2 regions of the Pseudolabrys sp. genome follow, and region 1 is predicted to be linked to the other one. Evidence: predicted binding sites of a transcription regulator. Region 1 holds the regulator's gene; the other holds the start of a gene.

Region 1 (15,997 bases):
GCGCGGATCGCGAGGATGCGCGCGGCCGGTGCCGCGCCTTTCAGGCGGCCCTGGCCGGCGATCAGCGCGGCGATCGCGGTGCCGTGCATATGCGGCTTGGGCGGCGACTTCAGCGTGTCGAAGGTGCCGGCAACGGCGCCCTTGAGTTCGGGGTGGTCGAGATCGACGCCGGAGTCGATCACTGCAACCAGCACGTCGTTGCCGTCGGCAAGCGCATGGGCCTCGCCGAGCCGCAGCTTTGCCAGCGCATATTGCGCCGGATCGCCGGCGCCCATCGCGCCGGTGGCGCGCGGCGGCGTCACGACGGCGTTCGGGTCGGCCTTCACTTCGGTCGGTACGACCTTTTCCGGCTCCGATTGCTGCAGCGTGAAGAGATAATTCGGCTGCGCGGAAGCGACCGCGTTGTTGGCTTCGAGCGCCCGCACGACGGCGGCGACCGAACGGCGATCCGGAATGCGCCAGCGATAATAAGTGGTACCGGCAAGCGTCATGGTCTGAGATTCCAGACGCTCGAGCCGATAGCGCCGCTGCAGCGCTTCGACCGCCTGCGCCGTCACCATGTTCGGCAGTTCGATCACGACCTCGTCCGGCACCATGCGCCTCTCCCCGGCCGGCGGCACGCCGCTGGTCGCGCGGCGCGCGGTTTGCGGCTGACGCGGCGGCGAGGAGCGGCGCGCGGCGCGCGGCGGCGCATCGTCATCGTCCACAAAGTTCGGGTCGTCGATGAAACGGCCAGGCGGGGGCGCGGCGTCCGCGGGCGGCATCGTTGCGATGATGCCGCCGATCACGCCGACGGCAGGTCCGACCCAGCCCGGAACACCGCGATGTCCGCCGCCGCGATGAGGCGGGCGATAGCCATCGCCCTTGCCACGGCCGGGCGTCGCGCTCTGCTTCGGCGACGCATAGTTCTGCTTGCCGCTCGGCTTGATCTGGTGGGAGCGGAATTCCTTGCCCTGCGCATGCGCGGCGTCGACGGACGGTACGGCGAGCAAGGCGATCGCTGCGGCGAAGATCAGTCCCGGCGTCAAGCGCATGGCGTCACTCCTTCCGGTTATTCGACAGTGGCGATGAAGTCGACCGCCTTGTCATTCTGAAGCTGCTTCACGACCCTGGCGAGCTCGTCCTTCGGCAGTCCGGTGATCGCGACGCGCACGCGGAACATGCCGCCGGCCATGGGGCCTCCCGCGATCGTCAGCTTGTTGGTCTCGAGGAATTTGGTGATGTCGGCGGCGCTCGCCTGCGGGGCAAAACGGATCATCGCGAAACTGCCGGTCTCGGCCGGCGTCTGCGTCGCAGGCGCGGAAGCGGTGCGGTAGCCGCCGGGCGCGCCCACCTTGTCCTGCATCAGCACGCCGCCGATGACGCCTGCCTGCACGACGATGGCGAGCACCGCGGCGCCCGCGGCATAGGCGAGCGTACGCGGCGAGAAGCCGGCGACGAAATCGGAGAACCGTGCGGCGAGGTTGAACGAGGGCAGGGCGGTACGCTTGGGTTCCGCCGCGATCTTGGCGAACAGCACTTCGCTTGCCCGCGCCGACGGCGCGCCGAGCGACTCGTTGAGATGAATGGTGCCTTCGAGTTCCTCGCGCACCAGCTCGTAGCGGCGGGCGAGTTCGGGGTCCTGCGTCAGCGCCTCCTCGACGCGGGCGGCGTCGCGGCGGCTCAAGGTGCCGGCCGCGTGCCACGGCAGCAGCTCCTCGATCTCGTTGAGCGGTTCGCCCGCCTGGTTATTCGCCGCATTCATGGCCAGCCTCGATCGATTCCGTTTTGCTTCAGAACTTCCGCCAGTTTCTTCCGCGCGTAGAACATCCGGGTCTTCACCGTTGCCTCGGGGATGCCGACAATGCCGGCAACCTCCTCGACAGACTTCTCGTGGTAGTAAACCAGATCGATAATCTCACGGTGCTCCGGTGACAGTGCGGTCAGGCATTGGCGCAAGACCTCGCTCTTGTTCTTTTTCGCCAGCGACACCTCGGGATCGTCCGACGTATCGACGACAGCTTCGGCCGTTTCGTCGTCGAGTTCCTTGTCGGTCCGCTTGCGCATCGCCGACAGCGCCTTGAAGCGCGCGATCGACAACAGCCAGGTGGACACTTGCGAGCGGCCCTCGAACTTCCCGGCTTGCCGCCAGACGTCGAGGAACACCTCGCTGATCAGGTCCTCTGCCGTCGCCTCGTTACGGACGAGGCGCAGCACGAAACGGTAGACGCGCACATGGTGCCGCGCGAACAGCACCTGCATTGCGAGCCGGTCACCTTTGGCGATACGTCCGATCAGGACATCGTCTGACGTCGTCTGCATCGACAGGGCGCTCGGCTCACTGGGTCTGTCGCTGGCCGGGGCCGCGAGGTTCAAACGGACTATCAAAAGACCGGCCGGCACGGCCGCAGGATATCGAGGCAACAAAACCATGTTGCCCGGTTCGACGATACGCGGGCAAGCCGGCGGGACCGATATGCCGCACCAGAGCTAAATTTTAGTCAATCGGGACAGGCGGTTAGGGCCGCAGGTCAGGGCCGCATGCTTTTTTCGCGCCGGATTTGAACCGGGTGCCGGCGACCTGCGACCCAACCTGCAGGATGCGACCCCCGCGCATCCCCGCACCCAGAGACCCATGAGGAGAGACCCATGACCACCAATACGATGTTCCGCAAGCTCATCATCGCCGCCGGCGCCACCGCCGCCATCGCTGCCGCTTCGATCGCCGTCCCGACCGCCGCCTCGGCCGGCTGGCACGGCCATCACCACCACAAGCACTGGCATGGCTGGCGCGGTCCGGCGGTCGGCTTCTACGCCCCGGCCTACTACGGCTCCGACTGCTACGTCGTCCGCAAGGTCGTCTACACGCCGTACGGCAAGCGTATCCGTCGCGTCACGGTCTGCGGCTGATCGCAGTCCGATGCGCCCGGCTTGAACCCCGGCTTCGCAGGAAGCCGGGGTTTGGCGTGTTTGACGGGCGAGCTATTGCGCCGCTTCGGATGGCGGAGGCCCCGCCGGTGTTTCGGATGCCGGCTGTTGCCCGGCCACGGCGCGGGCCGGCACCGGCTGCTTGTCGACCCAGTGCACCGAATAAAGATCGAAGCGCCGGTCGCGCAGGTTCTGCACGGTGCCGTACTGGCGCGCGTCGACCAGATTGTCGAGTTGCAGGTCTGCGATCGACACCATCTCCGCGTTCGGCGTGGTGTCGGCGGCGATGCCGTCACGCGCGAACGGGAAATCGCACGGCGTCAAAACGCAGCTCTGCGCGTACTGGATGTCCATGTTTTCGACATTCGGGAGATTGCCGACGTTGCCGGCCATGACGACGTAACACTGGTTCTCCACGGCGCGAGCCTGACCGCAATAGCGCACGCGCTGATAACTTTGCCGCTCGTCGGTGCAGAACGGCACGAACAGGATCAGGGCGCCCTGGTCGATCAGGTGTCGGGCAAGTTCGGGGAATTCCGCGTCGTAGCAGATCAGCACGCCGATACGGCCGCAATCGGTATCGATCGCGGTGAGGTCGGTGCCGCCGCGGATGCCCCACCAGTAACGCTCGTTCGGCGTCGGGTGCAGCTTGTACTGCTCGTGGATCGAGCCGTCGCGCAGGAAGACGTAGGCGATGTTGTAAATCGAGCCGTCGGGGGCTTGCGTCGGATGCGAACCGCCGATGATGTTGACGTTGTAGGCGACCGCGAGATCGCTCATCAGTTTCTTGAACCGCTCGGTGTAGTTGTTGAGCGCGGCGATTGCCTTGGCGGCGCTGGTGTGGCGGTTCTCGATCGAGAGGAGCTGCAGCGTAAACAGCTCCGGAAACACCGCGAAGTCCGCCTTGTAGTCGGCGACGGCATCGACGAAATACTCGACCTGTGCGGCGAACTCCTCGAACGACTTGATCGGCCGCTGCTGGTACTGGATCGCGGCGACGCGTGCGGAGCGCGGACGTCGCACGCCGCGCGGGCGCATTTCGGCATCATCCTGCGCTACGCGCGGATTGCGCCAGATCATGTGAGTGGCGAAGCCGCGCGATTCATGATCGAACGGCAGATAGTTCGACAGCACGCCGATCGGCTCGAAGCCGTTGCGCATCTGGAAGCTCATCACGGTGTCGCGAACCTTGCCGTCGCGCACCTGCTCGACATACTGCTCGGCGGAGCCGATCGACTTCCAGCGCCGGCTGAGGCCCGGAATGCGGCCGCCGAACACGATGCCCTTCAGCCGCAGGTGCTCGCACAGCCGGCGGCGCTCGTTGTAAAGCCGCTGGCCGATGCGCAATCCGCGATAGTCGGGATCGACGCAGACATCCATGCCATAGAGCCAGTCGCCGGTCTGGTCATGCTGCGAGCCGAAGCCGCGGCCCGTGATTGTGGTCCAGTCGTGCGGCTTGAGCGCGATGTCGCCGCTGATGCGAAACGTCGCGCCATAACCGACGATGGCGTCCTTGTAGACGGCGACGAACTGTCCTTCGGGAAACTGATGCTGGTGGCCGCGCAATTGCGCTTCCGAAAAGGCGGCATGGGCGCCGAGCGCCGCATAGGCCTTGGCGTTCAGGGCGCGGATGCCGGGGATGTCGGATGCGCGGGCGTTGCGAATGATGAGTTTGGGGCGGCTGCTCTGATTTTTGCTGGTGTTCATAAAGGCCCTCGTAATCGATGGTCTTGAATCCGTGGCCGGTTGCGGCGACGGAACAATGCACGTCAACTCAATGCTCTGGGATTTTATCGGTTTTGAAGCCCGCCAATAAATGCGGCAGGACAACGCTTACTTCACGTCAATTATACAGGGAATAGAGGCGAAAATGGGGACCGGAATTCCGGCGCATCGCGGGATTCGCGCGTCGATCGCCCGCCGCTACGCCAATGTGCGTCCGAATTGTCGCGCGATTGCTTCGCCGGTGCGCAGCGCGAACACCAGTGTTTTCGACAGTCCGCCTGTGTAGGCCGCATGTGCGCCGCCTTCGAGACCGCCGGTTGTGGAGCCCGCCGCATAAAGCCCCGGGATTGGATCGTCGTTGCGATCGAGCACGCAGCCATGTGCATTGGTGGCGATGCCGCCCATCGTGTAAGTGATGCCGGCGCAGAGTCGTGCGGCGCGGAATGGCGGCGCGACGATTGACCAGGCCTTGATCGACGACGTGGTGCGCGTCGGCGTTAGGGTGGTAAGCGCGCCGGACGCGCAGGCGGCGTTATAGGTCGCGATGGTTTGCTCCAGCGCGGCGGAAGGCAGCGCCAGCTTTGCGGCGAGCGAGGCGATGTCGTTACTCTCGATGATCTCGCCGCCTGCTTTGGCGAGATTGGGATTAGCGGGCAACAGAAATTCGCGGCCGGGTCCGTCCCAGATCGCTTCGTCGAAGATCGCGATCGACGACGCGGGGTCGGGCAGACGGGCGATGGCATTGGCAATCGAGACGCCGCCTTCGCCTTCATCGCAGAACCGGACGCCGTCGCTATTCACGACGACGCCGGAAGCGGCAACCATGTCGAGCACCGGGTAGGGCCACAGCGCGTCATTGGTCAGCGCATCGTGATGCTGGACATGGCCGTAGAACGCGCCGAGCCCGATCAGCTTTGCGCCGGCGGCTTCCGCCATGCGCGCGCCGTCGCCGGTGCCCGTCATGGCGTTGCGCTGGCGCAGCTTCTCCGGCTGCGGCGAGATGTGCCGGCGCAGCCGATCCATGTCGGCCTGAAAGCCGCCGTCCGCGATCACGACGGCGCCGGCACGGATGACGCCGTTCACCGTGCCTTCGACCTCGACGCCGGCACAGCGGCCTGCCTCCATGACAAGGCCGGTCGCGCGCGTGCCGCGGATCAGCTGGCCGTTGTTTTTATCCGTCAGGAGAGGGCCGAGGATGCGCAGCACGACGTCGCCACCGCGGCCCTGCCAGTGCAGGCCGGTCTGCCGCAGGCCCGGCGGCGCAAACACCGTGCTCTGGTAGCCATGCGGACCGACCTTGATGAAGCGCATGCCTTGCGCCTTCAACCACGTCAGCGCGCGCGCTGCATCGCCCGCGAGCGCATCCACCAGATCCTGGCGCGCTGCGCCCCGGGTCGCGCGGTTGAGAATTTGCCGAAGCCGGTCCGGCGGGCTGTTGATGTCATTAAGCGCGATGTGGAAGAAGCCGCCGGTCAGGCGCGTATTGCAGAGATAGCGCTCGTCCGCGCCCTTCTCGAACACCGCGACAACGAGGCCGGATTCGGCGGCGCGGTTGGCCGCCACCAGGCCGGCAAGACCGCCGCCGATCACCGCGACGTCGACGGCGTTCATTTGGGCAGCAGGGTATCGGCGATGATCGAGAGTACCTCGACGTAGCTCTTGACGAAAAGCCAGAGGACTGCGCCCACGGCTGCTGCTGCCACCGCGACCCACCAGGCCGCGCCGCACCAGATCGCGGCTGCCGCCGCGGCGACCGGCGCGAACGCGATGCCTATCGCGAGGACGCCGCCCCAGCGCAGGAGGAACTGGACGGTGGGATAATGAGGAGGCTGGAACATGCCGGCCACGGCAGGGTGCTCTCGTCTCGGAAATGCTCTTGGCTTTGCGGTGTCGAAATCTAGGCAATGGCGGCGGGAAATGAAAGCTGATCGATCTTAACGACGCTTGCGATATTGGGCCGCGGACGCCATCTCACGGCTCTAACCTACTCGCGTCCGCTCGCGCGTTCTGCTACTTGCATGGCGTCGATCTCACACGGATGGCGGGCGTTTCGCGTTCGCCCTGCTTGGCGCACCGCCGGAGCTTTTCATGTTGACCCCGCTGCGCGCGGCAGCCCACTTCCTCGAACATCGGATCGGCTGGAATCGCATCGGCTTCGTCTTGAGCCTTTGCATCATCGGCGTCGCGCTGTTCGTGCTGTACCGCATGCTGCACGGCATCGATATCGACGAGGTGCTGGCCGCGATCCGTGCGACCGACAACCGTCACATCGCCGTCGCGGCGTTCTTCGTCGCCTGCGGCTACTTCACGCTGACCTTCTACGATTTTTTCGCGCTGCGAACCGTCGGGTATCGCGACATTCCGTACCGGATCGCGGCGATCGGCGGCTTCACCAGTTATTCGATCGGCCACAATATCGGCGCGACGGTCTTTACCGGCGGCGCGGTGCGCTACCGCATCTATTCGGCCTACGGTCTCGATGCGGTCGACGTCGCCAAGATCTGCTTCATCGCCGGGCTGACGTTCTGGCTCGGCAACGTCACGGTGCTCGGCCTCGGTGTCGCTATCGAGCCGAGCGCTGCCTCGGCGGTCGATCAACTGCCGCCGGCGATCAATCGCGCCATCGCGATCGGCATGCTGGTCGTACTCGCGTCCTATGTTGCGTGGGTCTGGAGCGCGCCGCGCGCCATCGGCCGCGGCGGCTGGGTGGTGCGGCTGCCGAACGGTCCCTCGACGCTGCTGCAAATCCTGATCGGCATCGTCGATCTCGGCTGCTGCGCGCTGGCGATGTATATGTTGCTGCCGGGCGATCCGCCGATCGACTTCATCGCGCTCGCGGTGGTGTTCGTCTCGGCGACGCTGCTGGGTTTCGCGAGCCACGCGCCCGGCGGCCTCGGTGTGTTCGATGCCGCGATGCTGGTGGCGTTGTGGCAGTTCGACCGTGAGCAGCTTCTGGCCGGCCTGCTGCTGTTCCGACTGCTCTATTACATCGCGCCGTTCATCCTCGCGGTTGTCATCCTTGGCATCCGCGAAATCGTCATTAACATGCGCGGGACGGGCAAGGTCTCGCGGTCGTCGCGCGTCGAGGTGTCCGGGCCGCTGCGCAGTGAAATCGAGAAGCGGGTCGGCGAACGCGACGGCGCCTGATCCGTCAGACAATCCGGGCGGCGACCCATGGCGGCCGAAGGTACGAACGCGACGAATGGCGTCCCGCAAGGCTGGCGGACGCGGTTTCGCGCCGCCTGGCAGGCGTTGACGGGAGAAGCGTCGGCCGCCGACCGAGCGGTTCCACCACCGGTCTCCGCCGTCGCGGTAATTTCGGACGGTGCGGTCATCGACGCCGTCATCGGCGGCATCCCTGCGCCGACCATCGTGATTGACCGTGATGGCAAGGTGCTGGCGTTCAACGCACCGGCGGCGGCGATTGCGCCGGCGCTACGGCCCGCCGAGCCGGCGCTCATCACGCTGCGCATGCCGGAGGTGGTCGATGCGATCCGTCGCGTCTCCACGACAGGGGAAAGCCAGCGTGTCGAATATTACCAGCGGGTGCCGGTCGAGCGCTGGTTTGAGGTCTTCGTCGCGCCGGCAGCGCTGCCATCCGGCGAAGCAAAGACCGCACGCGAGCTGCTGGTGATGACGTTCCACGATCTCACGCCATTGCGGAGGGTCGAGGAAATGCGGGCCGATTTCGTCGCCAATGCCAGCCACGAATTGCGCACGCCGCTCGCCGCACTGTCCGGTTTCATCGAGACGCTGCAGGGTCCGGCCCGCGACGATGTCGCCGCGCGCGAACGCTTCCTGGGGATCATGCGCAGTCAGGCCGCCCGCATGGCGCGGCTGATCGACGATCTGCTGTCGCTGTCGCGGATCGAACTCAACGCGCATCTGCGGCCCAATACGCCGGTCGATCTTGCTCCGATCGTCAGGCAGGTGGTCGACGGTCTGCAGCCGTTGGCGCGCGAGCGTGACGTGGAAATCAGGATCGACACGCCGCCTGCGTCGCTCACGGTGCTCGGCGACCGCGACGAACTGGTGCGGGCCATCGAAAATCTCGTCGAGAATGCGTTGAAATACGGCGCGAGCGGCAAGGGTGTCGACATCGCGCTGTCGCGCGGAGTGGTGCGGGATGGCACCGAGGAGGCCCGGATCGTCGTGCGCGACTACGGGCCGGGCATCGCGCCCGAACATTTGCCGCGGCTGACCGAGCGCTTCTATCGCGTCGATGTTGCCGGAAGCCGCGCGCAGGGCGGCACCGGCCTCGGCCTCGCGCTGGTCAAGCACGTGCTCAATCGGCACGGCGGCCGGCTCGCGATCGAGAGCGCGCCGGGGGCAGGGGCGACCTTTACGCTTCATCTGCCATTGCGCCCCGCCGCGGTTGGCTGAACTTCATTTTCTCCTTATTTTTCAAGTTTTTGCGCCGTCATGTGCTTGTCATGCAGCTTTTATAAAAGCGTCATGTGCAGCCCATAACCCTGCGGCCAGTTCCGGAACACGCCAGACGAAAACCGAGGGCGGCCCGGATCCGCGGTGCAAGAAGGCGCACCGAGTTCACGAAAGGCGCCTCTGCGGCGCGTAAGTCGACGACCGGCGGTCATGGACCGGCGGACCACCATCGGCTTCAAACATGGAGAAGACAGTGAAACACTTCAGCAAATTTGCAGTGGCGGGCCTGTTGGCGGCCGCCGCTCTGACCCCGGCCGCCGCCGCCGATATCTCCGGCGCCGGCGCGACCTTTCCCTATCCGGTCTACGCGAAGTGGGCTGATGCCTATAAGAAGCAGACCGGCGTCGGCCTGAATTATCAGTCGATCGGCTCCGGCGGCGGCATCAAGCAGATCAAGGCCAAGACCGTGACCTTCGGCGCCAGCGACGCGCCGCTCAAGGGCGAAGACCTCGAGAAGACCGGCCTCGTCCAGTTCCCGATGGTGATGGGCGGCATCGTTCCGGTCGTCAACATCGACGGCGTGAAGCCCGGCGAACTCGTGCTCGACGGCCCGACGCTCGCCAAGATTTTCATGGGCGACGTGAAGAAATGGGATGACGCGGCGATCAAGAAGCTCAACCCGAACGCCAAGCTGCCGAGTCAGGCGATCGCCATCGTCCACCGTTCGGACGGCTCCGGTACCACCTTCAACTTCACCTACTACCTTTCGGACGTCAGCGCCGATTGGAAGTCGAAAGTCGGCACCAACACCGCGGTGCAGTGGCCGGCCGGCATCGGCGCCAAGGGCAACGAAGGCGTCGCCAACAACGTGGCACAGACCAAGGGCTCGATCGGCTACGTCGAGTATGCCTACGCGCTGCAGAACAAGCTGACCTTCACCAAGATGATCAACAAGGACGGCAAGACCGTCGCGCCGGAGTCGAAGGCCTTTCAGGCTGCTGCGGCGAATGCCAACTGGTCGTCGCAGCCCGGCTATGGCGTGATCCTCGCCAACCAGCCGGGCGCGGAATCCTGGCCGATGACCGCGGCGACTTGGATCCTGATGTACAAGAAGCCGTCCGATCCGGCGGTTGCCCTTGAGGCGCTGAAGTTCTTCGCGTGGGCCTACGACAAGGGCGACGCCATGGCGGGCGAACTCGACTACATCGCCATGCCTGACAACGTGGTCGCCAGCGTCAAGAAGACCTGGGCGTCCGAAATCAAGGACGCGAACGGCAAAGCCCTCTACGCGATGACCAACTGATCCTGGTCCTAAACGGGGAAAAGGCGTCAAACGGCGCCTTTTTCTTGTCCACCGCGGTCTCGGTTTGCGGCTTGCCAGCCTCCGACAGGACCGATTGAGTGGCTCTCCGGTTAGCCCGCCGTCGGTCGAGCGATCCGATGGTGGCGAGCAAGGGAGAGCCTGATGCCACCCGCCGAGAGGCGACCGATGGTTGATGTAGCGTTGCAACGGGATGTCCGGGCGACGATGGCTGTCAAGCCGGATCGCGCCAAGGTTCTCCAAAAACTGAAGGTTACTGACGCGGCGTTCCGCGGCCTGACCCGCGCCGCCGCTATCGCGGTCCTGGTGATCCTCGGCGGCATCATTGTGTCGCTGATCCACGGCTCGTCCCTCGCCTTGGGCCAATTCGGCTTCAGCTTCCTTTGGACGGAAAGCTGGAATCCGGTCACCGGCAATTTCGGCGCGCTGGCGCCGATTTACGGCACCATCGTCACCTCGATCATCGCAATGGCGATCGCCGTTCCAATCGGGCTGTTCATCTCGTTGTTTCTTACCGAGTTGTGCCCGATGGTGTTGCGCCGACCGATCGGCATCGCCATCGAGCTGCTCGCCGGCATCCCCAGCATCATCTACGGCATCTGGGGCCTGTTCATCTTCGCGCCGTTTCTGCAAACGACGCTGCAACCGTTCCTGATCGACGTGTTCGGCAATATCCCGCTTCTCAACTCGTTGTTTGCGGGGCCGCCCTATGGCATCGGCATGCTGACCTCCGGCCTCGTGCTGGCGATCATGGTGCTGCCGTTCATCACGTCGATTTCGCGCGACGTGTTTGAGGCCGTACCGCCGGTCCTGAAGGAAGCCGCTTACGGCGTCGGCTGCACGACCTGGGAAGTGGTCCGCTATGTGGTGCTGCCCTATGCGCGGGTCGGCGTGATCGGCGGCGTCATGCTCGGCCTCGGCCGCGCACTCGGCGAGACGATGGCGGTGACCTTCGTGATCGGCAATGCGCACCGCATTTCCGGCTCGATCCTCGCGCCCGGCACGACGATTTCGGCGACCATCGCCAACGAATTCACCGAGGCGGTCGAGGATATCTACACCTCGTCATTGATCGCGCTCGGCCTCATCCTGTTCGCCATCACCTTCATCGTGCTGGCGCTCGCGCGCTACATGCTCATGCGCGTGCAACGCAAGGCGGGAGCGTGATGCGATGAACGGCGCCCTCTATTATCGCCGCCGCCAGAAAAACAGAATCGCCGTCACGCTCTCGATCGGCGCAACACTGTTCGGTCTCGCCTGGCTCGTGCTGATCCTCGCGGTTCTGCTCTGGAAGGGTTTCAGCGGCCTGTCCCTCGCAGTCTTCACGCAGATGACGCCGCCACCGGGTTCGGCCGGCGGCCTGCTCAATCCGATCGTCGGCAGCCTCATCATGACCGTGCTCGCCGTGCTGATCGGCACGCCGCTCGGCATTCTCGCCGGCACTTATATGGCGGAGTACGGCCGCTACGACCGGCTGACGTCCGTGGTGCGTTTCATCAACGACATCCTGCTAAGCGCGCCCTCGATCGTGATCGGCCTGTTCATCTACGAGGTGATGGTCGCGCAGATGGGGCACTTCTCGGGCCTCGCCGGCGCCATAGCATTGAGCGTCATTGTGGTGCCGGTCGTGGTGCGAACGACCGAGGACATGCTGACGCTGGTGCCCGACACGCTTCGCGAGGCCGGCGCCTCGATCGGCCTGCCGCGCGCGATGATGATCACCAAGGTCGCCTACCGTGCCGCCAGCGCCGGCATGGTCACCGGCGTGCTGCTCGCGGTCGCCCGCATCAGCGGCGAAACCGCGCCGCTCCTGTTCACCGCACTCAATAACCAGTTCTGGAGCGCGGATCTCAACACGCCGATGGCGAGCCTGCCGGTCGTCATCTTCCAGTTCGCGCTCAGTCCCTACAAGGAATGGCAGCAACTGGCCTGGACCGGCGCGCTTATCATCACCCTGACGGTGCTTGCCCTGAGCATCGTTGCACGTGCCCTTGCGGCGCCGAGGAAATCGTCATGAGTATGGCCACCTTCACCGTCCCGATCGTCGCGCATTCCGCCGTCGATCCGCAGGAGCTCGAGGCAAGGATTGCCGTCAAGAATCTCGACTTCCTCTATGGCGACCATCGTGCGCTGAAGTCGATCAATGTGTCGCTCTATGATCGGAAGGTGACGGCCTTTATCGGTCCGTCCGGCTGCGGCAAGTCGACATTGCTGCGCATCTTGAACCGGATGTACGACCTTTACCCGAACCAGCGCGCCACGGGCGAAGTGCTGTTCGACGGCGAGGACATTCTGTCGCCGTCGCAGGACATCAACCTGCTGCGCGCGCGCATCGGCATGGTGTTCCAGAAGCCGACACCGTTCCCGATGACGATCTACGAGAACATCGCCTTCGGCATCCGCCTCTACGAGAAGCTGCCGAAGTCCGAACTCGACGATCGCGTGCAGCATGCGCTCGCCCGCGCCGCGCTGTGGGAGGAGGTCAAGAACAAGCTCAACGCGAGCGGCCTCAGCCTGTCCGGCGGCCAGCAGCAGCGCCTGTGCATCGCGCGCACCGTCGCGGTGCGGCCGGAGGTCATCCTGTTCGACGAGCCGTGCTCGGCGCTCGACCCGATCTCGACGGCAAAGATCGAAGAGCTGATCAACGAGCTGAAGGAGGACTACACGATCGCCATCGTGACGCACAACATGCAGCAGGCCGCGCGCGTCTCGGACTTCACGGCGTTCATGTATCTCGGCGAACTGGTCGAATTCGGCGACACCACCAAGATCTTCACCTCGCCGAACGACCGGCGCACCCAGGACTACATCACCGGCCGCTTCGGCTGAGGCGGATCAGGGAAGGACGACAGGTTATGAGCGACCATACCAGCAAGGCTTTCGACAGCGATCTGCAGGAACTCGCCCGCATGGTGGCCGAGATGGGCGGCCTCGCGGAAAAGCTGATTTCGGACAGTGTCGATGCGCTGGCGCGCCGCGATACCGGCCTCGCGCAGCGCGTGACCGCTGCCGACGCCCAGATCGACGATTTGCAGCGGGACATCGAGCAGAAGGCGATCCTCACCATCGCCCGCCGTCAGCCGATGGCGGTCGACCTGCGCGATATCGTCGGCGCGCTTCGCATCGCGAACGACATCGAGCGTATCGGCGATCTCGCCAAGAACATCGCCAAGCGGGTGATCGCCCTCAACGGCGACTTCCCGCCGCCGAAGCTGATCCGCGGCGTCGAGCACATGTCGGACCTCGTGCTCGGCCAGCTCAAGTCTGTGCTCGATTCCTACGCCCGGCGCGACGACGCCAAGGCGATGGCGGTGTGGCGAGGCGACGAGCAGATCGACGCCATGTGTACGTCGGTGTTCCGCGAGCTTCTCACCTATATGATCGAAGACCCGCGCAACATCACGTTCGGCATTCATCTGATGTTCTGCGCCAAGAACGTCGAGCGCATGGGTGACCACGCCACCAACATCGCCGAGACGGTTCATTACATCATCGGCGGTGAGGCGATCACCGAGCGGCGGCCGAAGGGCGAGGACACCACCTTCGCCATTTCGCAGGCCGCTGGACGTTGAACGGAGAGCGCCGCAGCATGAGCGCACGCATCCTGATCGTCGAGGACGAAGAGCCCTTGACCATGTTGCTGCGATACAACCTCGAAGCCGAGGGCTACGAGGTGGAAACGGCTGCGCGCGGCGACGACGCCGACACCCGCCTGAAGGAAGCGACCCCCGATCTTGTCGTGCTCGACTGGATGCTGCCGGGCCTGTCGGGCATCGAGCTGTGCCGGCGGCTGCGTGCCCGCGCCGAGACCAAGCAACTGCCGATCATCATGCTCACCGCGCGCGGCGAGGAGAGCGAGAAGGTGCGCGGGCTGGCGACCGGCGCGGACGATTATATCGTCAAGCCGTTCTCGGTGCCGGAGCTGCTGGCGCGGGTGCGCGCCCTGCTGCGCCGGGCGAACCCGGAGCGGGTTGCGAGCGTGCTGGCGATCGGTGACATCGAGCTCGACCGCGAGAAGAAACGGGTGTCGCGCGATGGACGCGCGGTCGATCTCGGCTCGACCGAGTTCCGCCTGCTTGAGTTTCTGATGGAGCGGCCCGGCCGCGTGTTTTCCCGCGAGCAGTTGCTCGACGGCGTCTGGGGCAGCGAGATCTACATCGACGAGCGCACCGTGGACGTTCATGTCGGTCGGCTGCGCAAGGTCATCAATCGCGGCCAGGACACCGATCCGATCCGCACCGTGCGCGGCGCCGGCTACGCCTTCGACGACCGCTTCGGCAAAAACGACTGACCGGCCGCGCTCTGGCGAGCAGGCCGACCGGTCAACCGACACTCAATTTGGGGGTCCGTTCGGACGGCCGAATCAGCGGAACGGCCGCTTTTCGCGGCGCCGGTCGCTCGCCGGCTGATAGGCGACGCGCGAGTGGTGCACGCAATAGGGCGCTTCCGGCTCGGCATCGCCGCCGCAGAAATAGAAATCCGAGGAGCCCGGATCACCGACCGGCCAGCGGCAAGTCCGCTCGTTCAACTCGAGCAGCGTCTTGCGCTGCTGCTCGGGGATCTCGATCAACTCCGGCTCGGGCGCGACCTCGTAGTCGTAGGCGAGTGCGGTGTTGCCGCGAATGGCGGCGCGCGGCACCCGCATCATGTGCGACGAGGTGCGGGCCTTGCGCGGGCGCGGGGAGGCCGAGGAGGGGCTCTTGGCGCGGCCGGACAGGCCAAGCCGATGGACCTTGCCGATCACGGCGTTGCGGGTGATGCCGCCGAGTTCGGCCGCGATCTGGCTGGCGGAGAGACCGTCTGCCCAGAGCTTCTTGAGCAATTCGACCCGTTCGTCGGTCCAACCCATCGAAAATTCTCCTTTGGCCTCATCCACTTGACGCAAATCCGTGACACAAACTGGGCGGAATCCCTCACCGCCGTCCGACGCGGCTCTGGCCGGACGCCTACGCTTCGACAGTGAACAAGAGACCGATCCGCCTCACGACATCTCGTGCTGGCCTAGGAAAAAACTACAATATCGGGTGACTCGCCGGCAAGAGTCCGATTCGGCCGAAGTCAACGCATCCACATTTTTCGCCGGAAAAACGGGCACTATTCACAAGTCATCGTTGTTGCGCCGCGATGCGGTGGGCCTTTGCTTATGTTGACACCCGGCGGACCGGCAATAATATGGTTCGAGTGCCGCCCGGCGGGGCGGCATATTTCATTTGTTCTGCAAACAGTTCGACCGAACCGTCGATGAACGGACCGTGCCGTGGCCTCTCACCTGTTGCCGACCTATGCGCGTATCGACCTCGCTTTCGAGCGGGGCGAGGGCGCGTGGCTGATCACGGCTGAGGGCGACCGCTACCTCGATTTTACCACCGGGGTTGCCGTCAACGTGCTCGGCCACGCACATCCGCATCTGGTCGAGGCGCTGACCGAGCAGGCGAAAAAGGTCTGGCACGTCTCCAACCTCTACCGGATCCCGGAAGGCGAACGGCTGGCCGCACGGCTCTGCGAGGCGAGCTTCGCCGACCTCGTGTTTTTCCAGAATTCAGGCGCCGAGGCGCTCGAATGCGCGATCAAGATGGCGCGCAAGTACCAGTCCGCCTCCGGCAAGCCGGAACGCTACCGCATTGTCACCTTCGAGGGCGCGTTCCACGGCCGCACGCTGAC
Region 2 (15,997 bases), on a different contig from region 1:
GATGAAGGTCAGTGCCGGCGTGCCGGCGAGCAGCGTCAGCGCGACGGCGCCCATCGCCTGCATTTCGATGTTGAGCATGAGGCCGAGCAGTGGCGCGATGACGACGAGTGGCAAGCCGGTGGTGAGCCAGTGTGCGAGTGCCTTCGCTGCGACGACGAGTTCGAGCGGCATGCGGCCGGTCATCAGCAGATCGAGCGAGCCGTCCTCGTAGTCGGTGACAAAGAGCCGGTCGAGCGCGAGCAGGCTCGCGAGCAATGCGCCGAGCCAGAGGATGGCGGGACCGATCCGCGCGAGCAGCGCGAGGTCGGGACCGAGCGCGAACGGCACTAGCGTGACGAGGATGAGAAAGAAAAAGGCGCCCATCGGCGCGCCGCCGCCGGCGCGGGTGGCAAGCCGCATGTCGCGGATTAAAAGTGCGATCAGGGGACTCATGCCGCGCCGAGCCTCAGTTCGCGTGCGCCGGCAAGACCGACATCGCCATGCGTTGCCGCGACGATGATGCCGCCGCCGGTAAGGTGCCCGCGCATCAGACGGCTAAGCCGCGCCTGCGCATCGGCGTCGAGCGCCGTGGTCGGTTCGTCGAGCAGCCACAGCGGGCGCGGCACCGCGACGAGGCGGGCGAGCGACAGCCGGCGGCGCTGGCCGGCGGAGAGATAGGCGGCGGGCAGCGCGGCGAGCGGCGACAGTTCGATAGCCTCCAGCGCCGCGTCGGCGTCGCCACCACCGAAATAAGAGGTCCAGAACCGGAGATTTTCCAGCACCGAAAGTCCGGGCTTCAGGGCGTCGAGATGGCCGACATAGTGCGCCTGCTCGCCGACGCTCATCTCGGCATCGCCGCCATGCAGGGAGAGGCTGCCTGCCGTCAGCCGTACCAGCCCGGCAATCGCGCGCAGAAGTGAGGACTTTCCGGCGCCGTTATGCCCGGTGACGACCAAAGCCTCGCCGGAGGCGACGGAAAAGCTTAAGGCCCCAAAGACTTCGCGGCCGCCCCGGACGCAGGACATATTTTCCGCCTGAAGCTGCATTCCAGCGATGCCCTGTCCGGCCGTCTCTTGTCGCCGCCACTTGCCGTCCCCGAGCTTTGGCGATATGGCGCGGAGACCGAAAAAACTTTATAAGCCCGCTAATGTGGAAACACTGCCCCGGGTTCCACAACGCGGCTGGCCATGCGTAAAACCGGTTGTTTCATAGCGGTTTAGCAGGCGGTCACGCAAATCCCCGGACGCCAATGGAACCACCACAATGACGTCACTCGACAGTTTTCGTTGCTGCACCACCCTGAAAGTCGGCGGCAAGAGCTACGCCTATTACAGCCTGCCGATCGCGGAGAAGAATGGCCTCAAGGGCATTTCGCGCCTGCCGTTCTCGATGAAGGTGCTCCTGGAAAATCTCCTGCGCAACGAGGACGGCCGCACGGTCAAGAAGGAAGACATCCAGGCGATCGCGACCTGGCTCAAGACGCGCAGCTCGCCGCACGAGATCGCGTTCCGTCCGGCGCGCGTGCTGATGCAGGACTTCACCGGCGTCCCCGCGGTGGTCGATCTCGCCGCGATGCGCGACGCGATGGAAATGCTCGGCGGCGATCCGAAGAAGATCAACCCGCTGGTGCCGGTCGATCTCGTCGTCGATCACTCGGTCAACGTGATGTTCGCCGGCACCGCCTCGGCGTTCAAGAAGAACGTCGATGAGGAATACCGGCAGAACCAGGAACGCTACAAGTTCCTGAAGTGGGCGCAGAACTCGTTCGACAATTTCAGCGTGGTGCCGCCCGGCACCGGCATCTGCCACCAGGTCAATCTCGAATATCTGTCGCGCACGGTGTGGAGCAAGAAGGACACCGTCGTTCTCGCGCCAAAGGGCAAGAGCAAGGCGCCCGGCAAGCCGGTGAAGATGGACGTCGCCTATCCCGACACGCTGGTCGGCACCGACTCGCACACCACCATGGTCAACGGCCTCTCGGTGCTCGGCTGGGGCGTCGGCGGCATCGAGGCGGAAGCCGCGATGCTCGGCCAGCCGATGTCGATGCTGCTGCCGGAAGTGATCGGCTTCAAGCTGACCGGCAAGATGAAGGAAGGCGTCACCGCGACCGACCTCGTCCTCACCGTCACCGAAATGCTGCGCAAGCGCGGAGTGGTCGGCAAGTTCGTCGAGTTCTTCGGCCCCGGCCTTGTCGCGCTGTCGATCGCCGACCGCGCCACCATCGGCAACATGGCGCCGGAATACGGCGCGACCTGCGGCTTCTCGCCGATCGACGACGACACGCTGCGCTATCTGAAGGACACCGGCCGCCCGACCGACCTCATCAAGCTGGTCGGCGCCTATGCCAAGGCGCAGGGCATGTTCCGCACCAAATCGACGCCGGACCCGAAATTCACCGACGTGCTGACGCTGGATCTCGGCAAGGTCGAGCCCTCGCTGTCCGGCCCGAAGCGTCCGCAGGACCGGATCGGCCTCAAGGACGTCAAGGCCGGCTTCATCAACTCGATGGACAAGGAGTTCAGGAAGGCCGACGAGCTCGCCAAGCGCGTCAAGGTCGAAGGCCGCAAGCACGACATCGGCAACGGCGACGTCGTGATCGCCGCGATCACCTCCTGCACCAACACCTCGAACCCGAGCGTGATGGTCGGCGCCGGCATCCTCGCCAAGAAGGCCGCCGCGCGCGGGCTGACCGCGAAGCCGTGGGTGAAGACTTCGCTCGCGCCCGGCTCGCAGGTGGTGGCGGAATATCTCGCCAAGTCGGGGCTGCAGAAGGAACTCGACAAGCTCGGCTTTAATCTCGTCGGCTTCGGCTGCACCACCTGCATCGGCAATTCAGGCCCGCTGGCGCCGGAAATTTCGCAGGCGATCAACGACAACGATCTGGTCGCCGCCGCGGTACTGTCGGGCAATCGTAACTTCGAAGGCCGCGTCAATCCGGACGTGCGCGCCAACTATCTGGCGTCGCCGCCGCTCGTCGTCGCCTATGCGATCGCCGGCTCGATGCAGATCGATCTCGCGAAGGAGCCGATCGGCGTCGACAAGAAGGGCAAGAAGGTCTTCCTGAAAGATATCTGGCCGACCAACAAGGAAATCGCAGCGGTGATCCGCAAGACGATCACGCGCAACATGTTCCTCAAGAAGTACGGCAATGTCTTCAAGGGCGACGCCAACTGGCGCAAGATCGCGGTCAAGGGCGGTCTGACGTTCGGCTGGGACGACCGCTCGACCTATGTGCAGAACCCGCCTTACTTCGAAGGCATGCAGAAGCGCGAAGTGCCGGTCGACGACATCGTCGGTGCGCGCGTGCTCGGCCTGTTCCTCGATTCGATCACCACCGACCACATCTCGCCGGCCGGCTCGATCAAGGAAGCAAGCCCTGCCGGTCAGTATCTGCGCGACCATCAGGTGCGGCCGATCGACTTCAACCAGTACGGCACGCGGCGCGGCAATCACCAGGTGATGATGCGCGGCACCTTCGCCAACATCCGCATCAAGAACCAGATGGTGCCGGGCGTCGAAGGCGGCTTCACCGTTCACTATCCCTCGAACGAGCGGATGCCGATCTACGACGCGGCGATGCGCTATCGCGCCGACAACGTTCCGCTCGTCATCTTCGCCGGCAAGGAATACGGCACCGGCTCCTCGCGCGACTGGGCGGCCAAGGGCACCGTTCTGCTCGGCGTCCGCGCCGTCATCACCCAGTCGTTCGAGCGCATCCATCGCTCCAACCTCGTCGGCATGGGCGTCATGCCGCTGGTGTTCGAAGAGGGCACTTCCTGGCAGTCGCTCGGCCTCAAGGGCGACGAGAAGGTGACCATCCACGGCCTCGAAAGCGGCCTGCGGCCGCAGCAGAAGCTGACGGCGGAGATCACGATGGCCAGCGGCGACGTGAAGCGCGTGCCGCTGATCTGCCGGATCGACACGCTGGACGAGCTGGAATACTTCAAGAACGGCGGCATCCTGCAGTATGTGCTGCGTCATCTCGCGGCGTGACGGCAACGTCACGCACCGCGATACCGCTCACTGCGAAGTGAGTGGCGGGTGATTGGTCTTGCGTCTATTGAAATCCGGCAAATGCAACGGGATTCCGGGACCGCAACGATGACCCGCCGCTTCGGATTTCGGCAGCTTGTCGCCCCCGCCGCGCTTGTCGCGGCGATGCTCGTGACGTCGACGCCGTCACCGGCCGGCGAGCCGCGCGCGGTGATCGAGTTGTTCACCAGCCAGGGCTGCTCGTCCTGCCCGAAGGCGGACGCCGTGCTCGGCGATCTGTCGAACGATCCGTCGATCGTCGCGCTCAGCCTCAACGTCGACTACTGGGATTACATCGGCTGGAAGGACACGCTGGCGCTGCACGGCCACGCCGTGCGCCAGAAGGCCTATTCGCGCGCGCGAGGCGACCGCGAGGTCTACACGCCGCAGGCGGTGATCAACGGCGTCATCCATGTGCTCGGCAGCGACAAGAGCGCGATCGAACACGCCATCGCCACGACGCGCGACCGCAATCATCCGCTCACCGTTCCGGTGACGCTGGCGATCGCCGACGGCAAGGCGACCGTCAAGGTCGCCGCGAGCGGCGAGGCGGCGCATGGCGAAGTCTGGCTTTGCCCGGTGACCGGAAAAATTTCCGTTCCGATCGAGCGCGGCGAAAACAACGGCCGCAGCCTGACCTACTACAACGTCGTGCGTGGCTGGACGAAGCTCGGCGATTATTCCGGCAAGGCGGAGACCTTCACCGTGCCGGTGCCGAATGTCGACGGCGCAGACGTCGACCGGCTCGCGGTCGTCGTGCAGAACGGCGTCGCTTCGAAGCCGGGGCTGATGATCGGCGCGGCGCTCGCCTCGATTCGCTGATCGCGAAATCCAAATCCCGTCCCCAAAAAGAAAAAGAGCCGGCGATGAGCCGGCTCGAAAAGTTTTGGGGATTGAACCGTACGCTGAACTCTGGCCTACCGGCCCGGCCCGCCATGCCCGGGGGGCTGGGGGGCTGAGGAATCCGGACATCGGCGGTCCGGGCCTTGAGGCAACGATCATCTTTTCCCAAAGCAGGGTGACCGCGGCTTGACCGAATTTGGGCGGCATTATGATTTTTCTAACGGTGTCGTGAGCGCTGTCTGCCTGATATTGCGGCAAATTTTCTCGTTCACGGCCAGGCGCGGCGAAATAGGTGCGTGAAAATCGCCACTTGCCGCCGGTCCCTGCCGGCGCGATCATGAAGGGGATGTGACACCGTTTCGGGCTGTTGAGCCCGGAATTTTGCAGGAGGCGCCGCATGTCGTTCGGTTCCGGCGAAATCGACCCCAGTCAGTCGTCGGGCGGCGCGGTTGCGCACCGCGTTTTGCCCGCCTCCCTCAATCAGGTGACGTTCAGCCGCCGCGAATTGAACCGCATCCTTGGGCTCTATGGCCGCATGGTCGCTGCCGGCGAATGGCGCGACTACGCCATCGATTTTCTGAAAGATCGCGCGGTATTTTCCGTATTCCGCCGCGCTTCGGAAGTGCCGCTGTACCGGATCGAGAAGGATCCGCAGCTTGCGCGCAAGCAGGGTGCCTACAGCGTGATCTCGGCGACCGGCCACATCATGCGGCGCGGCCACGAATTGGACCGCGTGCTGCGCGTGCTCGACAAGTCGCTGTCGGTGGTGAACTGAGCTTAGTCTCGCGGCGGCGTAGTGGGTCCGTCGCCGAGCGGCAGTTGCATGTGCACGGTGTCGAGCCAGCGGCCGAACTTGTAGCCGACATTCCTGAACACGCCGGCGTCCTGAAAGCCGAGCGCCTTGTGCACGCCGATCGAGGCCGCCTGCGCGGAATCGCCGATCACCGCGATCATCAGCCGGAAGCCGCGCGCCGTGCTCGCCTCGATCAGCGCCTGCAGCAGCACGCGGCCGACGCCGCGGCGTTGCATCTCGGGAGCGACATAGATCGAATTCTCGACGGTGAAGCGGTAGGCCGGCCGCGCCCGGTAGGGACCGGCATAGGCATAGCCGGCGACCGCGCCGTCGATTTCCGCGACGAGGTAGGGGAAGCGGCCGGCCAGCAGCGTTTCCATGCGCTTGCGCATGTCCGCCTCGGTCGGCGCCTCAAGTTCGAACGAGGCGGTGCCGTGGGTCACCGCATGGCCGTAGATGCGGGTGATGGCGGGAATGTCGGTGAGCGCGGCAGGGCGGATGGTCATGGCGTCCGTCATGCTAGGGCATGATCCCGAAAAGTGGGAACCGGTTTTCGGACAAGATCATGCCCTCACGAAAAGACAAGCGACGGGTCGGATTCAACTTGGTTGAATCAGACCCTAGCAAAAACAAAACGCCCCGGCACAGGGCCGGGGCGCTGATATTTTGGACTGTCCGTGCTGCGTTCAGGGCATGATCCCGAAAAGTGGGAACCGGTTTTCGGACAAGATCATGACCCTACAACTCTAGCGGCGGTCGCCGAACAGCTGCAGCAGCATGATGAACAGGTTCAGGAAGTCGAGGTAGAGGCGCAGCGCGCCCATGACCGCCTTCCGGCCCGCCACCGTGCCGTCGTCGTTGACGTCGTACATTTCCTTGATCTGCTGGGTGTCGTAGGCGGTGAGGCCGACGAACACCAGCACGCCGACGACGGAGATGATGAACTGCAGCATCGAGCTGCCGAGGAAGATGTTGACCAGGCTCGCGATCACGATGCCGATCAGGCCCATGAACAGGAACGAGCCGAAGCCGGACAGATCCCGCTGCGTGGTGTAGCCGTACAGGCTCATCGCGCCGAAGGTCGCGCCGGTGATGAAGAACACGCGGGCGATCGACGTGCCGGTATAGGCGACGAACAGCGAGCCGAGCGCGAGGCCCATCAGCGCCGCGTAAACCGAGAACAGCGTGAATGCCGTCGTCGGCTGCAGCGTCTGGATGCGGAAGCTGAGGAAGAACACCAGGCCCAGCGTCGCGAGCATCAGCACGATCGGCATATAGCCGGTGAACAGCATCTGCCCGATCGGGGTCAGGACCAGCCCGCCGCCGGCGCCGGCCGTCGTTCCGAGGTTAAAGGCGAGCCACGCGACGATACCCGTAAAGGCAACGCCGCCGGCCATCAGGTTGTAGACGCGGATCATGTAGGCGCGCAGGCCTGCGTCGATCGCGACAGCCCGGTCGGCGCCAAAGCCGCCGCGGGCAGCAATGTTCCGGTCGAAATCCGACATCGAAGTTCCCTCTCTGAAACCCGGCCGATGCCGGGGCTTTCCGTTGCGCGGCCGGCGCCATGCCGTCCGCGGTCGACAGGAATCTAGTGGCAGTTCAGGTTCCGCGCCAGATGTGGCTGCGTGAAGACAGTGGCAGGATTGCCAAACGTTAATGCGCGTAAACGCCGGATTCCTCAGGAATCCGGGGCATGCGCGCCGAAGCGGCCGGCTTTACAGATTGCGCAGCACAGGTGCGGGCTTTTGTCCCAGTGCCGCGAAGGTGCCGGCGAGGCCGAGCAGCACGGTCACCGCAACCGCGGCGAGTGCGGCGGCGATCGCCGGAACGGGCTGCCAGATAAAGCCGAGATGCATCAGATGGGTGATGATCACATAGGCCGAGGCCGTGCCGCTGAGCACGCCGAAGGCGGCGGTCGCCGTTCCGAGCAGCAGGTATTCGACGACATAGGCGCCGAGCAGGCGGCGGCGGGTCGCGCCGAGCGTCTTGAGGATCACGGCGTCATAAACGCGGTGCCGGTGGCCGGCGGCCAGCGCTCCGCCGAGCACCAGCGCGGCGGCGAGCAGCGTCACGCCGCTTGCGGCGCGGATCGCGACAATGAGATTGGCGACGATGCCGGCGATGGCGTCGAGCGCGTCCTTGACGCGCACGGTGGTGATCATCGGATAGGCATTGGCGACGTCGCGCAGCACCGCGGCCTCCTGGGCGCCGCTCGCACCGCCGGGAAAGGTCAGCGTCGCCATGCGGGTGTGCGGCGCGCCGCGGAACGTGTTCGACGAAAACACCATGACGAAATTGATGCCGAGATTCTGCCAGTCGACCTCGCGCAGATTGGCGATGCGCGCGGTGATGTTGCGGCCGAGCACATTGACGGTCACCGGATCGCCGACGCGCAGGTCGAGGCCTTCCGCGATCTTCTTCTCGAACGAGATCAGCGGCGGGCCGTCATAGTCCGGCGGCCACCAGTGTCCATCGGTGATGCGGGAGCCGGCCGGCGGTTCGGCCGCGTAGGTAATTCCGCGGTCGCTTTGCAGTACCCAGGCCGCATCCGGCGCGGGCTTCAGCGCTTCTGCGGAGATGCCTCTTGCGGAAACGATACGGCCGCGCAGCATCGGAACGCCTTCGAGCGTGCCCGATGCGGCATGTTTTTTGATGAAGGCATCGAACTCGTCACTTTGCGCCACCGGAATATCGAGAAAGAAGAACGCCGGTGCTTTCTCCGGCAGCGCCGCTCTGAACTGGTCGCGCAGGTTGCCGTCGATCTGGATCACGGTGACCAGCAGCGCGATGCCGAGGCCGAGCGACAGCACGATCGACGGCGTCAGCGCGCCGGGACGATGGATGTTGGCGACCGCCATGCGCAACATCGTGTTGCGTGGCCGCGGCACGCGCCGGGCGATCCACATCAGGCCGGCGGCGACCAGCCGCAGCAGCACGAAGACACCCGCCGCCGCCGCGACATAGACGACGGCGACGCGGCGGTCATAGGCGAGCGTGACGGCGAGGACCGCCAGTACGACCACAGCGAGGGTGGTCACGACGATATAAATCCGCCGCGGCCAGGCCGGCTGCGGCGCGACGCCGTCCCGGAACAGCGCGCCAACCGGCACGTCATGGGCGCGGCCGAGCGGCCATAGCGCGAATGCAAGCGCGGTCAGCACGCCGTAGAGCATCGCCAGCGCCAGCTCGCCCGCATGAACGTTCGGCTCGATCGGCAGCGGGATGATCGCGCTGAACAGGCCGGTGATGGCGTATGGAAACGCCGCGCCGACGGCGACGCCGATAACGCCGCCGATCAGGGCGAGAATGATCACCTGAATGAGATAGATCGCGAACACGCGCCCGCCCGGCGCGCCCAATGCCTTTAAGGTCGCGATGCTTTCGCGCTTGCGGTCGAGGTGGCTGCGCACCGCATTGCCGACCCCGACGCCGCCGACCAGCAAGGCGGTGAGCCCGACGATGGTGAGAAATTGCGTGAAGCGTGTGATGTTCTGTTCGAGCCGGGGCGAGGCATTGGTGCGGCTGCGGATGGTCCAGCCCGATTGCGGAAACTGGTCGCGCGCTGTGGCGATGACGTTTTTCAGATGCGTGTCGCTCGCCGTGTCGTCGGCAAAGCGCACGCGGTAATGCCAGCGCACCAGACTGCCGGGCTGCAGCAGTCCGGTCGCGCGCAGCGCGTCCTCGTTCACCATCAGCCGCGGACCGAAGCCGATGCCGATCGACAGCTTGTCGGGCTCGGTGGTGATCGCCGCGCGCACCTCAAGGCGCAGGTTGCCGACGGTGAGCGTGTCGCCGGGCTTCAATCCGAAACGGTCGATCAGCGTCGGATCGACGACGGTGCCGTAGACGCCGTCGCGCTCCGCCAGTGCATCGGCGAGCGGCATCGCCGGATCGAGCACGACGGAACGGAACAGCGGATAGGCTTTGTCGACGGCTTTCACCTCGACAAGCGTTGCGCCGCCGTCGGCGGTGCGCGCCATCGCGCGCATGGTGGCGTCTTCCGAGACGGCGCCGATGCTTTCGAAAAACTTGCGCTCCGCCGGTTCGGCCTCGCGATGGATCAGCGTGAAGGATACGTCGCCGCCGAGGATGACGCGGCCTTCGCGGGCAAGCCCGTCGGCGAGGCTTCCGGCCAGCGAGCCGACGCCGGCGATGGCGGTGACGCCGAGCGCGATGCAGGCGATGAAGACGTAGAAACCCCGCAAACCGCCGCGCAATTCGCGCAGCGCAAAGCGTAACGAAAGGCCGACGCGTGGCCGGGCTCCGGTGCATGGCGTCGTCGCCGCGGCCGTCATCCGGCGTGTCCGTCGATGCGGCCGGAGCGCAGCCGCACCGTGCGCCCGCAGCGCGCGGCGAGCGCGTTGTCGTGCGTCACCAGCACCAGCGTCGCGCCGCGCCGTTCGTGGCTCGCGAACAGGAGATCGATGATCTGCCGGCCGGTCGCCTCGTCGAGATTGCCGGTCGGTTCGTCCGCAACAAGGATCGCCGGGTTCGGCGCCAGCGCGCGGGCAATCGCGACGCGCTGCTGCTCGCCGCCGGACAGTTCGGCAGGATAATGATGCAACCGCTCGCCGAGCCCGACCGCCGCGAGTTCGTCTGTCGCGCGCGCTTCGGCGTCGTCGGCGCCGGCAAGCTCCAGCGGCACCGCGACGTTCTCGAGTGCCGTCATGGTCGGGATCAGGTGGAACGACTGGAACACGATGCCGACATTGCGGCCGCGGAAGCGCGCCAGCGCGTCTTCGTCGAGCCGGCCGAGGTCTTCGCCGGCGACCGCGATGCTGCCGCTGTCGGCGCGTTCGAGGCCGGCCATCACCATCAACAGTGTGGACTTGCCGGAGCCGGACGGCCCGACGAGGCCGATGGTCTCGCCACGGCCAATATTCAGGCTTATGTCTTTGAGGATGTGGACGCGGGCCGCGCCGTGGCCGAGCGAAAGATTGATCCCGGCGAGCGCGATGGCCGGTCCGGCCTGGGAGGCGTCGTTCATGCGGACTTTCCGTTCACAACCTCGCTCATATGGGACATTCGTGGCCAAGGTCCAGCGTTTCCGTCTCACATTTGCTTGGGTGGCCGTTTTCGCAGTACTCGCCGCCGCTTCGGCGGCAGCCGACGCCCCGGTCAAAATCGTCGCGCTGGGAGATTCGCTGACCGCAGGCTTCGGCCTGCCGGGCGGCGATGCCTTTCCGGTGAAGCTCGAAAAGGCGCTGAAGGCGAAAGGGATTGCGGCAACGGTCGCCAATGCGGGCGTGTCGGGCGACACCGCCTCCGGCGGGCTTGCCCGCGTCGATTGGTCGATCCCGGACGGCACCGACGCCGTCATCGTCGAACTCGGCGCCAACGATGCGCTGCGCGGCATCGATTCGGCGGTGACGCGAAAGGCGATCGACGCCATCCTGAGCCGCCTGAAAGAACGGAAAATCGCGGTGCTTCTGTGCGGCATGCGGGCGCCGCCGAACATGGGCGCCGACTACGCCAAGACATTCGATGCGATCTTTCCGGCGCTGGCCGAGAAGCATGGCGTGCTGCTTTATCCGTTCTTTCTCGACGGCGTGGCCGCTGATGCAAAATTGAATCAGGGCGACGGAATTCATCCGACCGCCCAGGGCGTCGATGTCATTGTCACGCGAATCATGCCACACATCGAGCAGCTGATTGCCCGCGCCCGGACGCTGCGCGGGTCCTAAAATCCGGAAGGCCGTCATGCCTCGTCTGTTCACCGGATTGGAAGTCCCGCCGGAAGTGGGCCAGTCGCTGGCCATGCTGCGCGGCGGAGTGCCGGGCGCGCGCTGGATCGACCCGGAAAACTATCACCTGACGCTGCGCTTCATCGGCGACGTCGACGACGTCACCGCCCACGAGATCAATTCGATGCTGGAGCGGGTGCGACGCCGCTCGTTCGAATTGCGGCTCGACGGGTTGTCTTCGTTCGGCGGCCGCAAGCCGCGGGCGATCGTCGCGACCGCGGCGCCGACGCAGACCTTGCTCGAAATCCAGTCCGAGCAGGAGCGTATGATGCAACGCATCGGGCTCGAGCCGGAAGGCCGCAAGTTCACGCCGCATGTGACGCTGGCGCGGCTGCGCGATGCGTCGAGCCATCAGGTCGCGGACTACCTGTCGGCGCGCGGGCATTTCCGCACGCCGCCGTTCCAGGTCTCGCGCTTCGTGCTGTTTTCCTCGCGCGCCTCGATCGGCGGCGGACCCTATGTGGTGGAGGCGAGCTATCCGCTCGCCGCCAGTTTCACGCCGGCCTGAGCAGCCGCGACTGGGCGTCGAAAATCGCCGCCGTCACCGCGTGGCCATCGGCCATGATCTCGCGCGTCACCGACATCAGCGTCGACCGAGGCGGATCGACTTCACCAACCACGCTGCCGAAATCGAAATGCAGGTCGGCGTCGAACTTGCGGGCGAGCTGCTGCATGCGCTCGTTCTCGGCGAGGCAATGCATGCACAGCGACCGGACGCCGCGGTTGCGCGCCGCAAGCAAAGTCCGCTCAAGCAACACCGAGCCGACGCCGTGGCTCTGCCACGGCTTCTCGATGCTGAAGGCGGCCTCCGCCTCGCGCGTGAAGGGCGAGGACGACATCCGCAATTCGCCGCAGCCGCGCAGCGTCTCGCCGATAAAGAAACCGTGGATCACGGTGCCGAAGCCGCGGGCCGCCTCAGCGTAGCCGCGAATGAAGTCGTCCGACACGCCGCCGCCGAACCGGCGCACCCGGCTGTCGGCGTCGAGCCGCAGCAGGTGGTCGCGGTAAGCGTCGGTCTCGCCGACCCAGAGTTTGCGCACGACGCCGTCGTCGGGCAGGGGCTCGATCATTAGACAAGGCCTCTTGATGGACACGCACCGGCGCTTCGCCGCGAATCGCCGGCCGGCGGCGGAATGTAGTTGTTGCATTGCAGCAAAAAAGCGACAGAGCCGCCGCTGCACAGCTTCCGCGCAGAAAACGCATAGCTGACAAGGAGTTAACAAAGGCCATCGGCGCGGCCGGCTGTAATTCCATCGAAGCCGGAAAAGCTCTAGGTGTGAGCCGGCCACCCCATCGTCCTCGCCGACCGCTTTTCATTCATGCCCGGCTCGATCCGCACCCGATATCAGGCGCTCGCCGCAACCGGCGAAATCGAGACCGACCCGGCACAGCTTGCGCTGGTCGGACGCTTCGCCGCGCTCGAGGAACGGCTGAGCCAGAAGCGGCTCGCCCGCAAATCCTCCTCGCTTGGCTGGCTGTTCGGCGGTGGCAAGAAATCCGCCGAGCCGCTGCGCGGGCTTTACGTCTACGGTGAGGTCGGCCGCGGCAAGACCATGCTGATGGACCTGTTCTTCGAGACCACGGCTGTCCAGCGCAAGCGCCGCGCGCATTTCCATGAGTTCATGGCCGACGTCCATGAGCGCGTTCATGTGTTTCGGCAGGAGCCGGCGCAAAACGGCGGCAACGACCCGATCCTGCGCGCGGCCGCGGCTATCGCGGATGAGACCTGGCTTTTGTGCTTCGACGAGTTTCACGTCACCGACATCGCCGACGCCATGATCCTCGGTCGGTTGTTTACCCGGCTGTTCGAGCTTGGCGTCGTGGTGGTGGCGACCTCGAACATCGCACCGGGCGGTCTCTACAAGGATGGTCTCAACCGGGCATTGTTCCTGCCGTTCATCGCGCTGCTCGAGAAGCATGTCGAGGTGATGCGGCTGGAGGCGCGGGCGGACTTCCGGCTTGAAAAGCTGACCGGCCTGCCGACCTGGCATGTGCCGAACGACGCGAGGGCGAAAGCGGCGCTCGACGACGCCTGGCGGCGGCTCACCGGCACGGACCGCGGCATGCCGCAGCAGCTTGTCGTCAAAGGCCACAAAGTGCATGTGCCGCAGGCGGCGATGGGCGTCGCCCGGTTCTCCTTCGCGGATCTGTGCAGCGAGGCGCTGGCGGCGAGCGACTATCTGCGCATCGCGCACGACTTTCACACGCTGATCGTCGACGACATTCCGGTGATGGATTACGACCGCCGCAACGAGGCGAAACGCTTCATCATCCTGATCGACACGCTCTACGACCATGCGGTGAAATTCATCGCGTCGGCGGAAGCCGAGCCGAACGCGCTTTATCGCGCCACCGAAGGCTACGAGGCGCTGGAGTTCAACCGCACCGCCTCGCGGCTGATCGAAATGCGCTCGCAGGATTACCTCGGCCTGCCGCACGGCCCGCGCCACGGCGCTCGCTCGATTGAGCACATCATCGAAACCTGAGCGGTCCCGTTCTTTTTCGTTGTCAATTGCAATGGCGCAAGCGACACCAGCGCACAGGCGACGACACGACAGGAGCCGCGCATGGCCGACCAACCGTTTCCGCCAGACAGCCCGGGTGAGCCGCTGCCGGACAATCCGGTGAGCCAGTCCGCGGCCGACAACGGCGCGTTGACGCGCGTGCGCCGTCCACGGCCGACACGGTTTCGCTGTGTGATCTGCGACAAGGAAAAGCCGGCGCGCGACATCGTCCGGCTCGACGTGGTGCGCCCGATCGTGCTCGATCGCATCAAGACGGTCTATCCCGACCTGCCGGCGGAAGGCTTCATCTGCATCGACGATCTCGACGAATTCCGTGGCCGCTATGTCACCGAGCTGTTGCGCAGTGAGCGCGGCGAGCTGACCCAGCTCGAGCAGGAGGTGGTGCAGAGCCTTGCCGACCACGAGACGCTGGCCGAGAACATTCAGGCCGAGTTCGAAGGCCATCGCACCTTCGGCGAGAAGCTGTCCGACCATCTCGCCAATTTCGGCGGCAGCTGGACCTTCATCCTGATGTTCCTCGGCACCCTCGTGGTCTGGATGGCGTTCAACGTGATCGCGATCCGCGAGCAGTTCGATCCCTATCCCTTCATCCTGCTCAATCTCGTGCTGTCCTGCCTCGCGGCGCTGCAGGCGCCGATCATCATGATGAGTCAGAAGCGGCAGGAGGCGAAGGACCGGCTGCGGTCCGAGAACGACTACCGGGTCAACCTGAAGGCGGAGCTGGAAATCCGGCATCTCCACGAAAAGATCGACCACATCCTCACCCGCCAGTGGGAGCGGCTGGCGGAGATCCAGCAGATCCAGCTGGAAATGATGACGGACGCGACGCTGCGAAAACGTTGAGTCCGGCGCTCGAAAGGGCTGGACTCTTGGCCCGGGTTAGGCTGGTATAATGTATACACGATTGGCCACCCGGCCTCTGAGCTTGTCGCTTTGGAGCCCTCCTGATGGTTACCTTGTGGTGCAGTGCAAGAGGCGGTACCACCGCCCTGCCGCGTTCGGCGGCGTCCACACCAGTCGAGAGACATTTCCACCATGGCGCGTAACAAAATTGCATTGATCGGTGCTGGCCAGATCGGCGGCACGCTCGCTCACCTCATCGGTCTCAAGCAGCTCGGCGACATCGTCATGTTCGACGTCGCCGAAGGCATCCCGCAGGGCAAATCGCTCGACATCGCGCAGTCCTCGCCGGTCAACAAGTTCGACTCGAAATTCCTCGGCACCAACAGCTACGAGGCGATCGAAGGCGCCGACGTCTGCATCGTCACCGCCGGCGTGCCGCGCAAGCCGGGCATGAGCCGCGACGACCTGCTCGGCATCAATCTCAAAGTGATGGAGCAGGTGGGCGCGGGCATCAAGAAATACGCGCCCAATGCGTTCGTCATCTGCATCACCAACCCGCTCGATGCGATGGTCTGGGCGCTGCAGCAGTATTGCGGCCTGCCGAAAGAGAAAGTCATCGGCATGGCCGGCGTGCTCGACTCGGCCCGCTTCCGTTATTTCCTGGCCGACGAGTTCAATGTCTCGGTCGAGGACGTCACCGCATTCGTGCTCGGCGGCCACGGCGACACGATGGTGCCGCTGCCGCGCTATTCGACGGTTGCCGGCATTCCGCTGCCGGACCTCGTCAAGATGGGCTGGACCACGCAGGCCCGCATCGACGAGATCGTCAAGCGCACCGCGAACGGCGGCGCCGAGATCGTCAACCTGCTCAAGACCGGCTCGGCCTTCTATGCGCCGGCAGCGTCCGGTATCGCGATGGCGGAAAGCTACCTACTCGACAAGAAGCGCGTGCTGCCCTGCGCCGCGCATCTGAGCGGCCAGTACGGCATCAAGGACCTTTACGTCGGCGTACCGGTTGTGATCGGCGCCAAGGGCGTCGAGCGTGTCGTCGAAATCGAACTGAACGGCGGCGAGCGCGATGCGTTCGAGAAGTCCGCGCAGTCGGTGCAGACGCTGGTCGAAGCCTGCAAGAAGATCGCGCCGAATCTCGGCTGACGCTGAAGACAAAGAAGGCCGCGGCGATGAACGCCGCGGGTTTGGGGGAAGCGAATGAACGTCCACGAATATCAGGCGAAAAC

The links. The regulator PhoB, encoded in region 1, activates phosphate uptake and scavenging genes when phosphate is short. The targets are predictions, from matches to a motif close to TGTCATNNANCTGTCAT.
Region 2: the regulator PhoB is predicted to act here: its motif matches at 5,192-5,208, upstream of AB7F10_RS11115 (DUF2794 domain-containing protein).

The regions. Positions count from the first base shown of each region.
Region 1 is NZ_JBFWPH010000006.1:157,339-173,335, forward strand. Features, by position in the region: gene AB7F10_RS17430 (S8 family serine peptidase) at 1-1,034, opposite strand, end outside; gene AB7F10_RS17435 (anti-sigma factor family protein) at 1,052-1,744, opposite strand; gene AB7F10_RS17440 (sigma-70 family RNA polymerase sigma factor) at 1,741-2,301, opposite strand; gene AB7F10_RS17445 (hypothetical protein) at 2,629-2,889, shown strand; gene AB7F10_RS17450 (GNAT family N-acetyltransferase) at 2,962-4,614, opposite strand; gene AB7F10_RS17455 (FAD-dependent oxidoreductase) at 4,831-6,243, opposite strand; gene AB7F10_RS17460 (hypothetical protein) at 6,240-6,479, opposite strand; gene AB7F10_RS17465 (UPF0104 family protein) at 6,721-7,779, shown strand; gene AB7F10_RS17470 (sensor histidine kinase) at 7,807-9,015, shown strand; gene pstS (phosphate ABC transporter substrate-binding protein PstS) at 9,257-10,318, shown strand; gene pstC (phosphate ABC transporter permease subunit PstC) at 10,544-11,503, shown strand; gene pstA (phosphate ABC transporter permease PstA) at 11,508-12,353, shown strand; gene pstB (phosphate ABC transporter ATP-binding protein PstB) at 12,350-13,165, shown strand; gene phoU (phosphate signaling complex protein PhoU) at 13,192-13,908, shown strand; gene phoB (phosphate regulon transcriptional regulator PhoB) at 13,926-14,627, shown strand; gene AB7F10_RS17505 (GcrA family cell cycle regulator) at 14,700-15,185, opposite strand; gene AB7F10_RS17510 (aspartate aminotransferase family protein) at 15,594-15,997, shown strand, end outside.
Region 2 is NZ_JBFWPH010000003.1:337,719-353,715, reverse strand. Features, by position in the region: gene ccmB (heme exporter protein CcmB) at 1-432, opposite strand, end outside; gene ccmA (heme ABC exporter ATP-binding protein CcmA) at 429-1,025, opposite strand; gene acnA (aconitate hydratase AcnA) at 1,243-3,972, shown strand; gene AB7F10_RS11120 (DUF1223 domain-containing protein) at 4,081-4,833, shown strand; gene AB7F10_RS11115 (DUF2794 domain-containing protein) at 5,252-5,629, shown strand; gene AB7F10_RS11110 (N-acetyltransferase family protein) at 5,632-6,165, opposite strand; gene AB7F10_RS11105 (Bax inhibitor-1/YccA family protein) at 6,394-7,152, opposite strand; gene AB7F10_RS11100 (ABC transporter permease) at 7,363-9,942, opposite strand; gene AB7F10_RS11095 (ABC transporter ATP-binding protein) at 9,939-10,634, opposite strand; gene AB7F10_RS11090 (arylesterase) at 10,603-11,331, shown strand; gene thpR (RNA 2',3'-cyclic phosphodiesterase) at 11,348-11,899, shown strand; gene AB7F10_RS11080 (N-acetyltransferase family protein) at 11,886-12,461, opposite strand; gene zapE (cell division protein ZapE) at 12,711-13,877, shown strand; gene AB7F10_RS11070 (DUF1003 domain-containing protein) at 13,959-14,759, shown strand; gene mdh (malate dehydrogenase) at 14,952-15,914, shown strand; gene sucC (ADP-forming succinate--CoA ligase subunit beta) at 15,969-15,997, shown strand, end outside.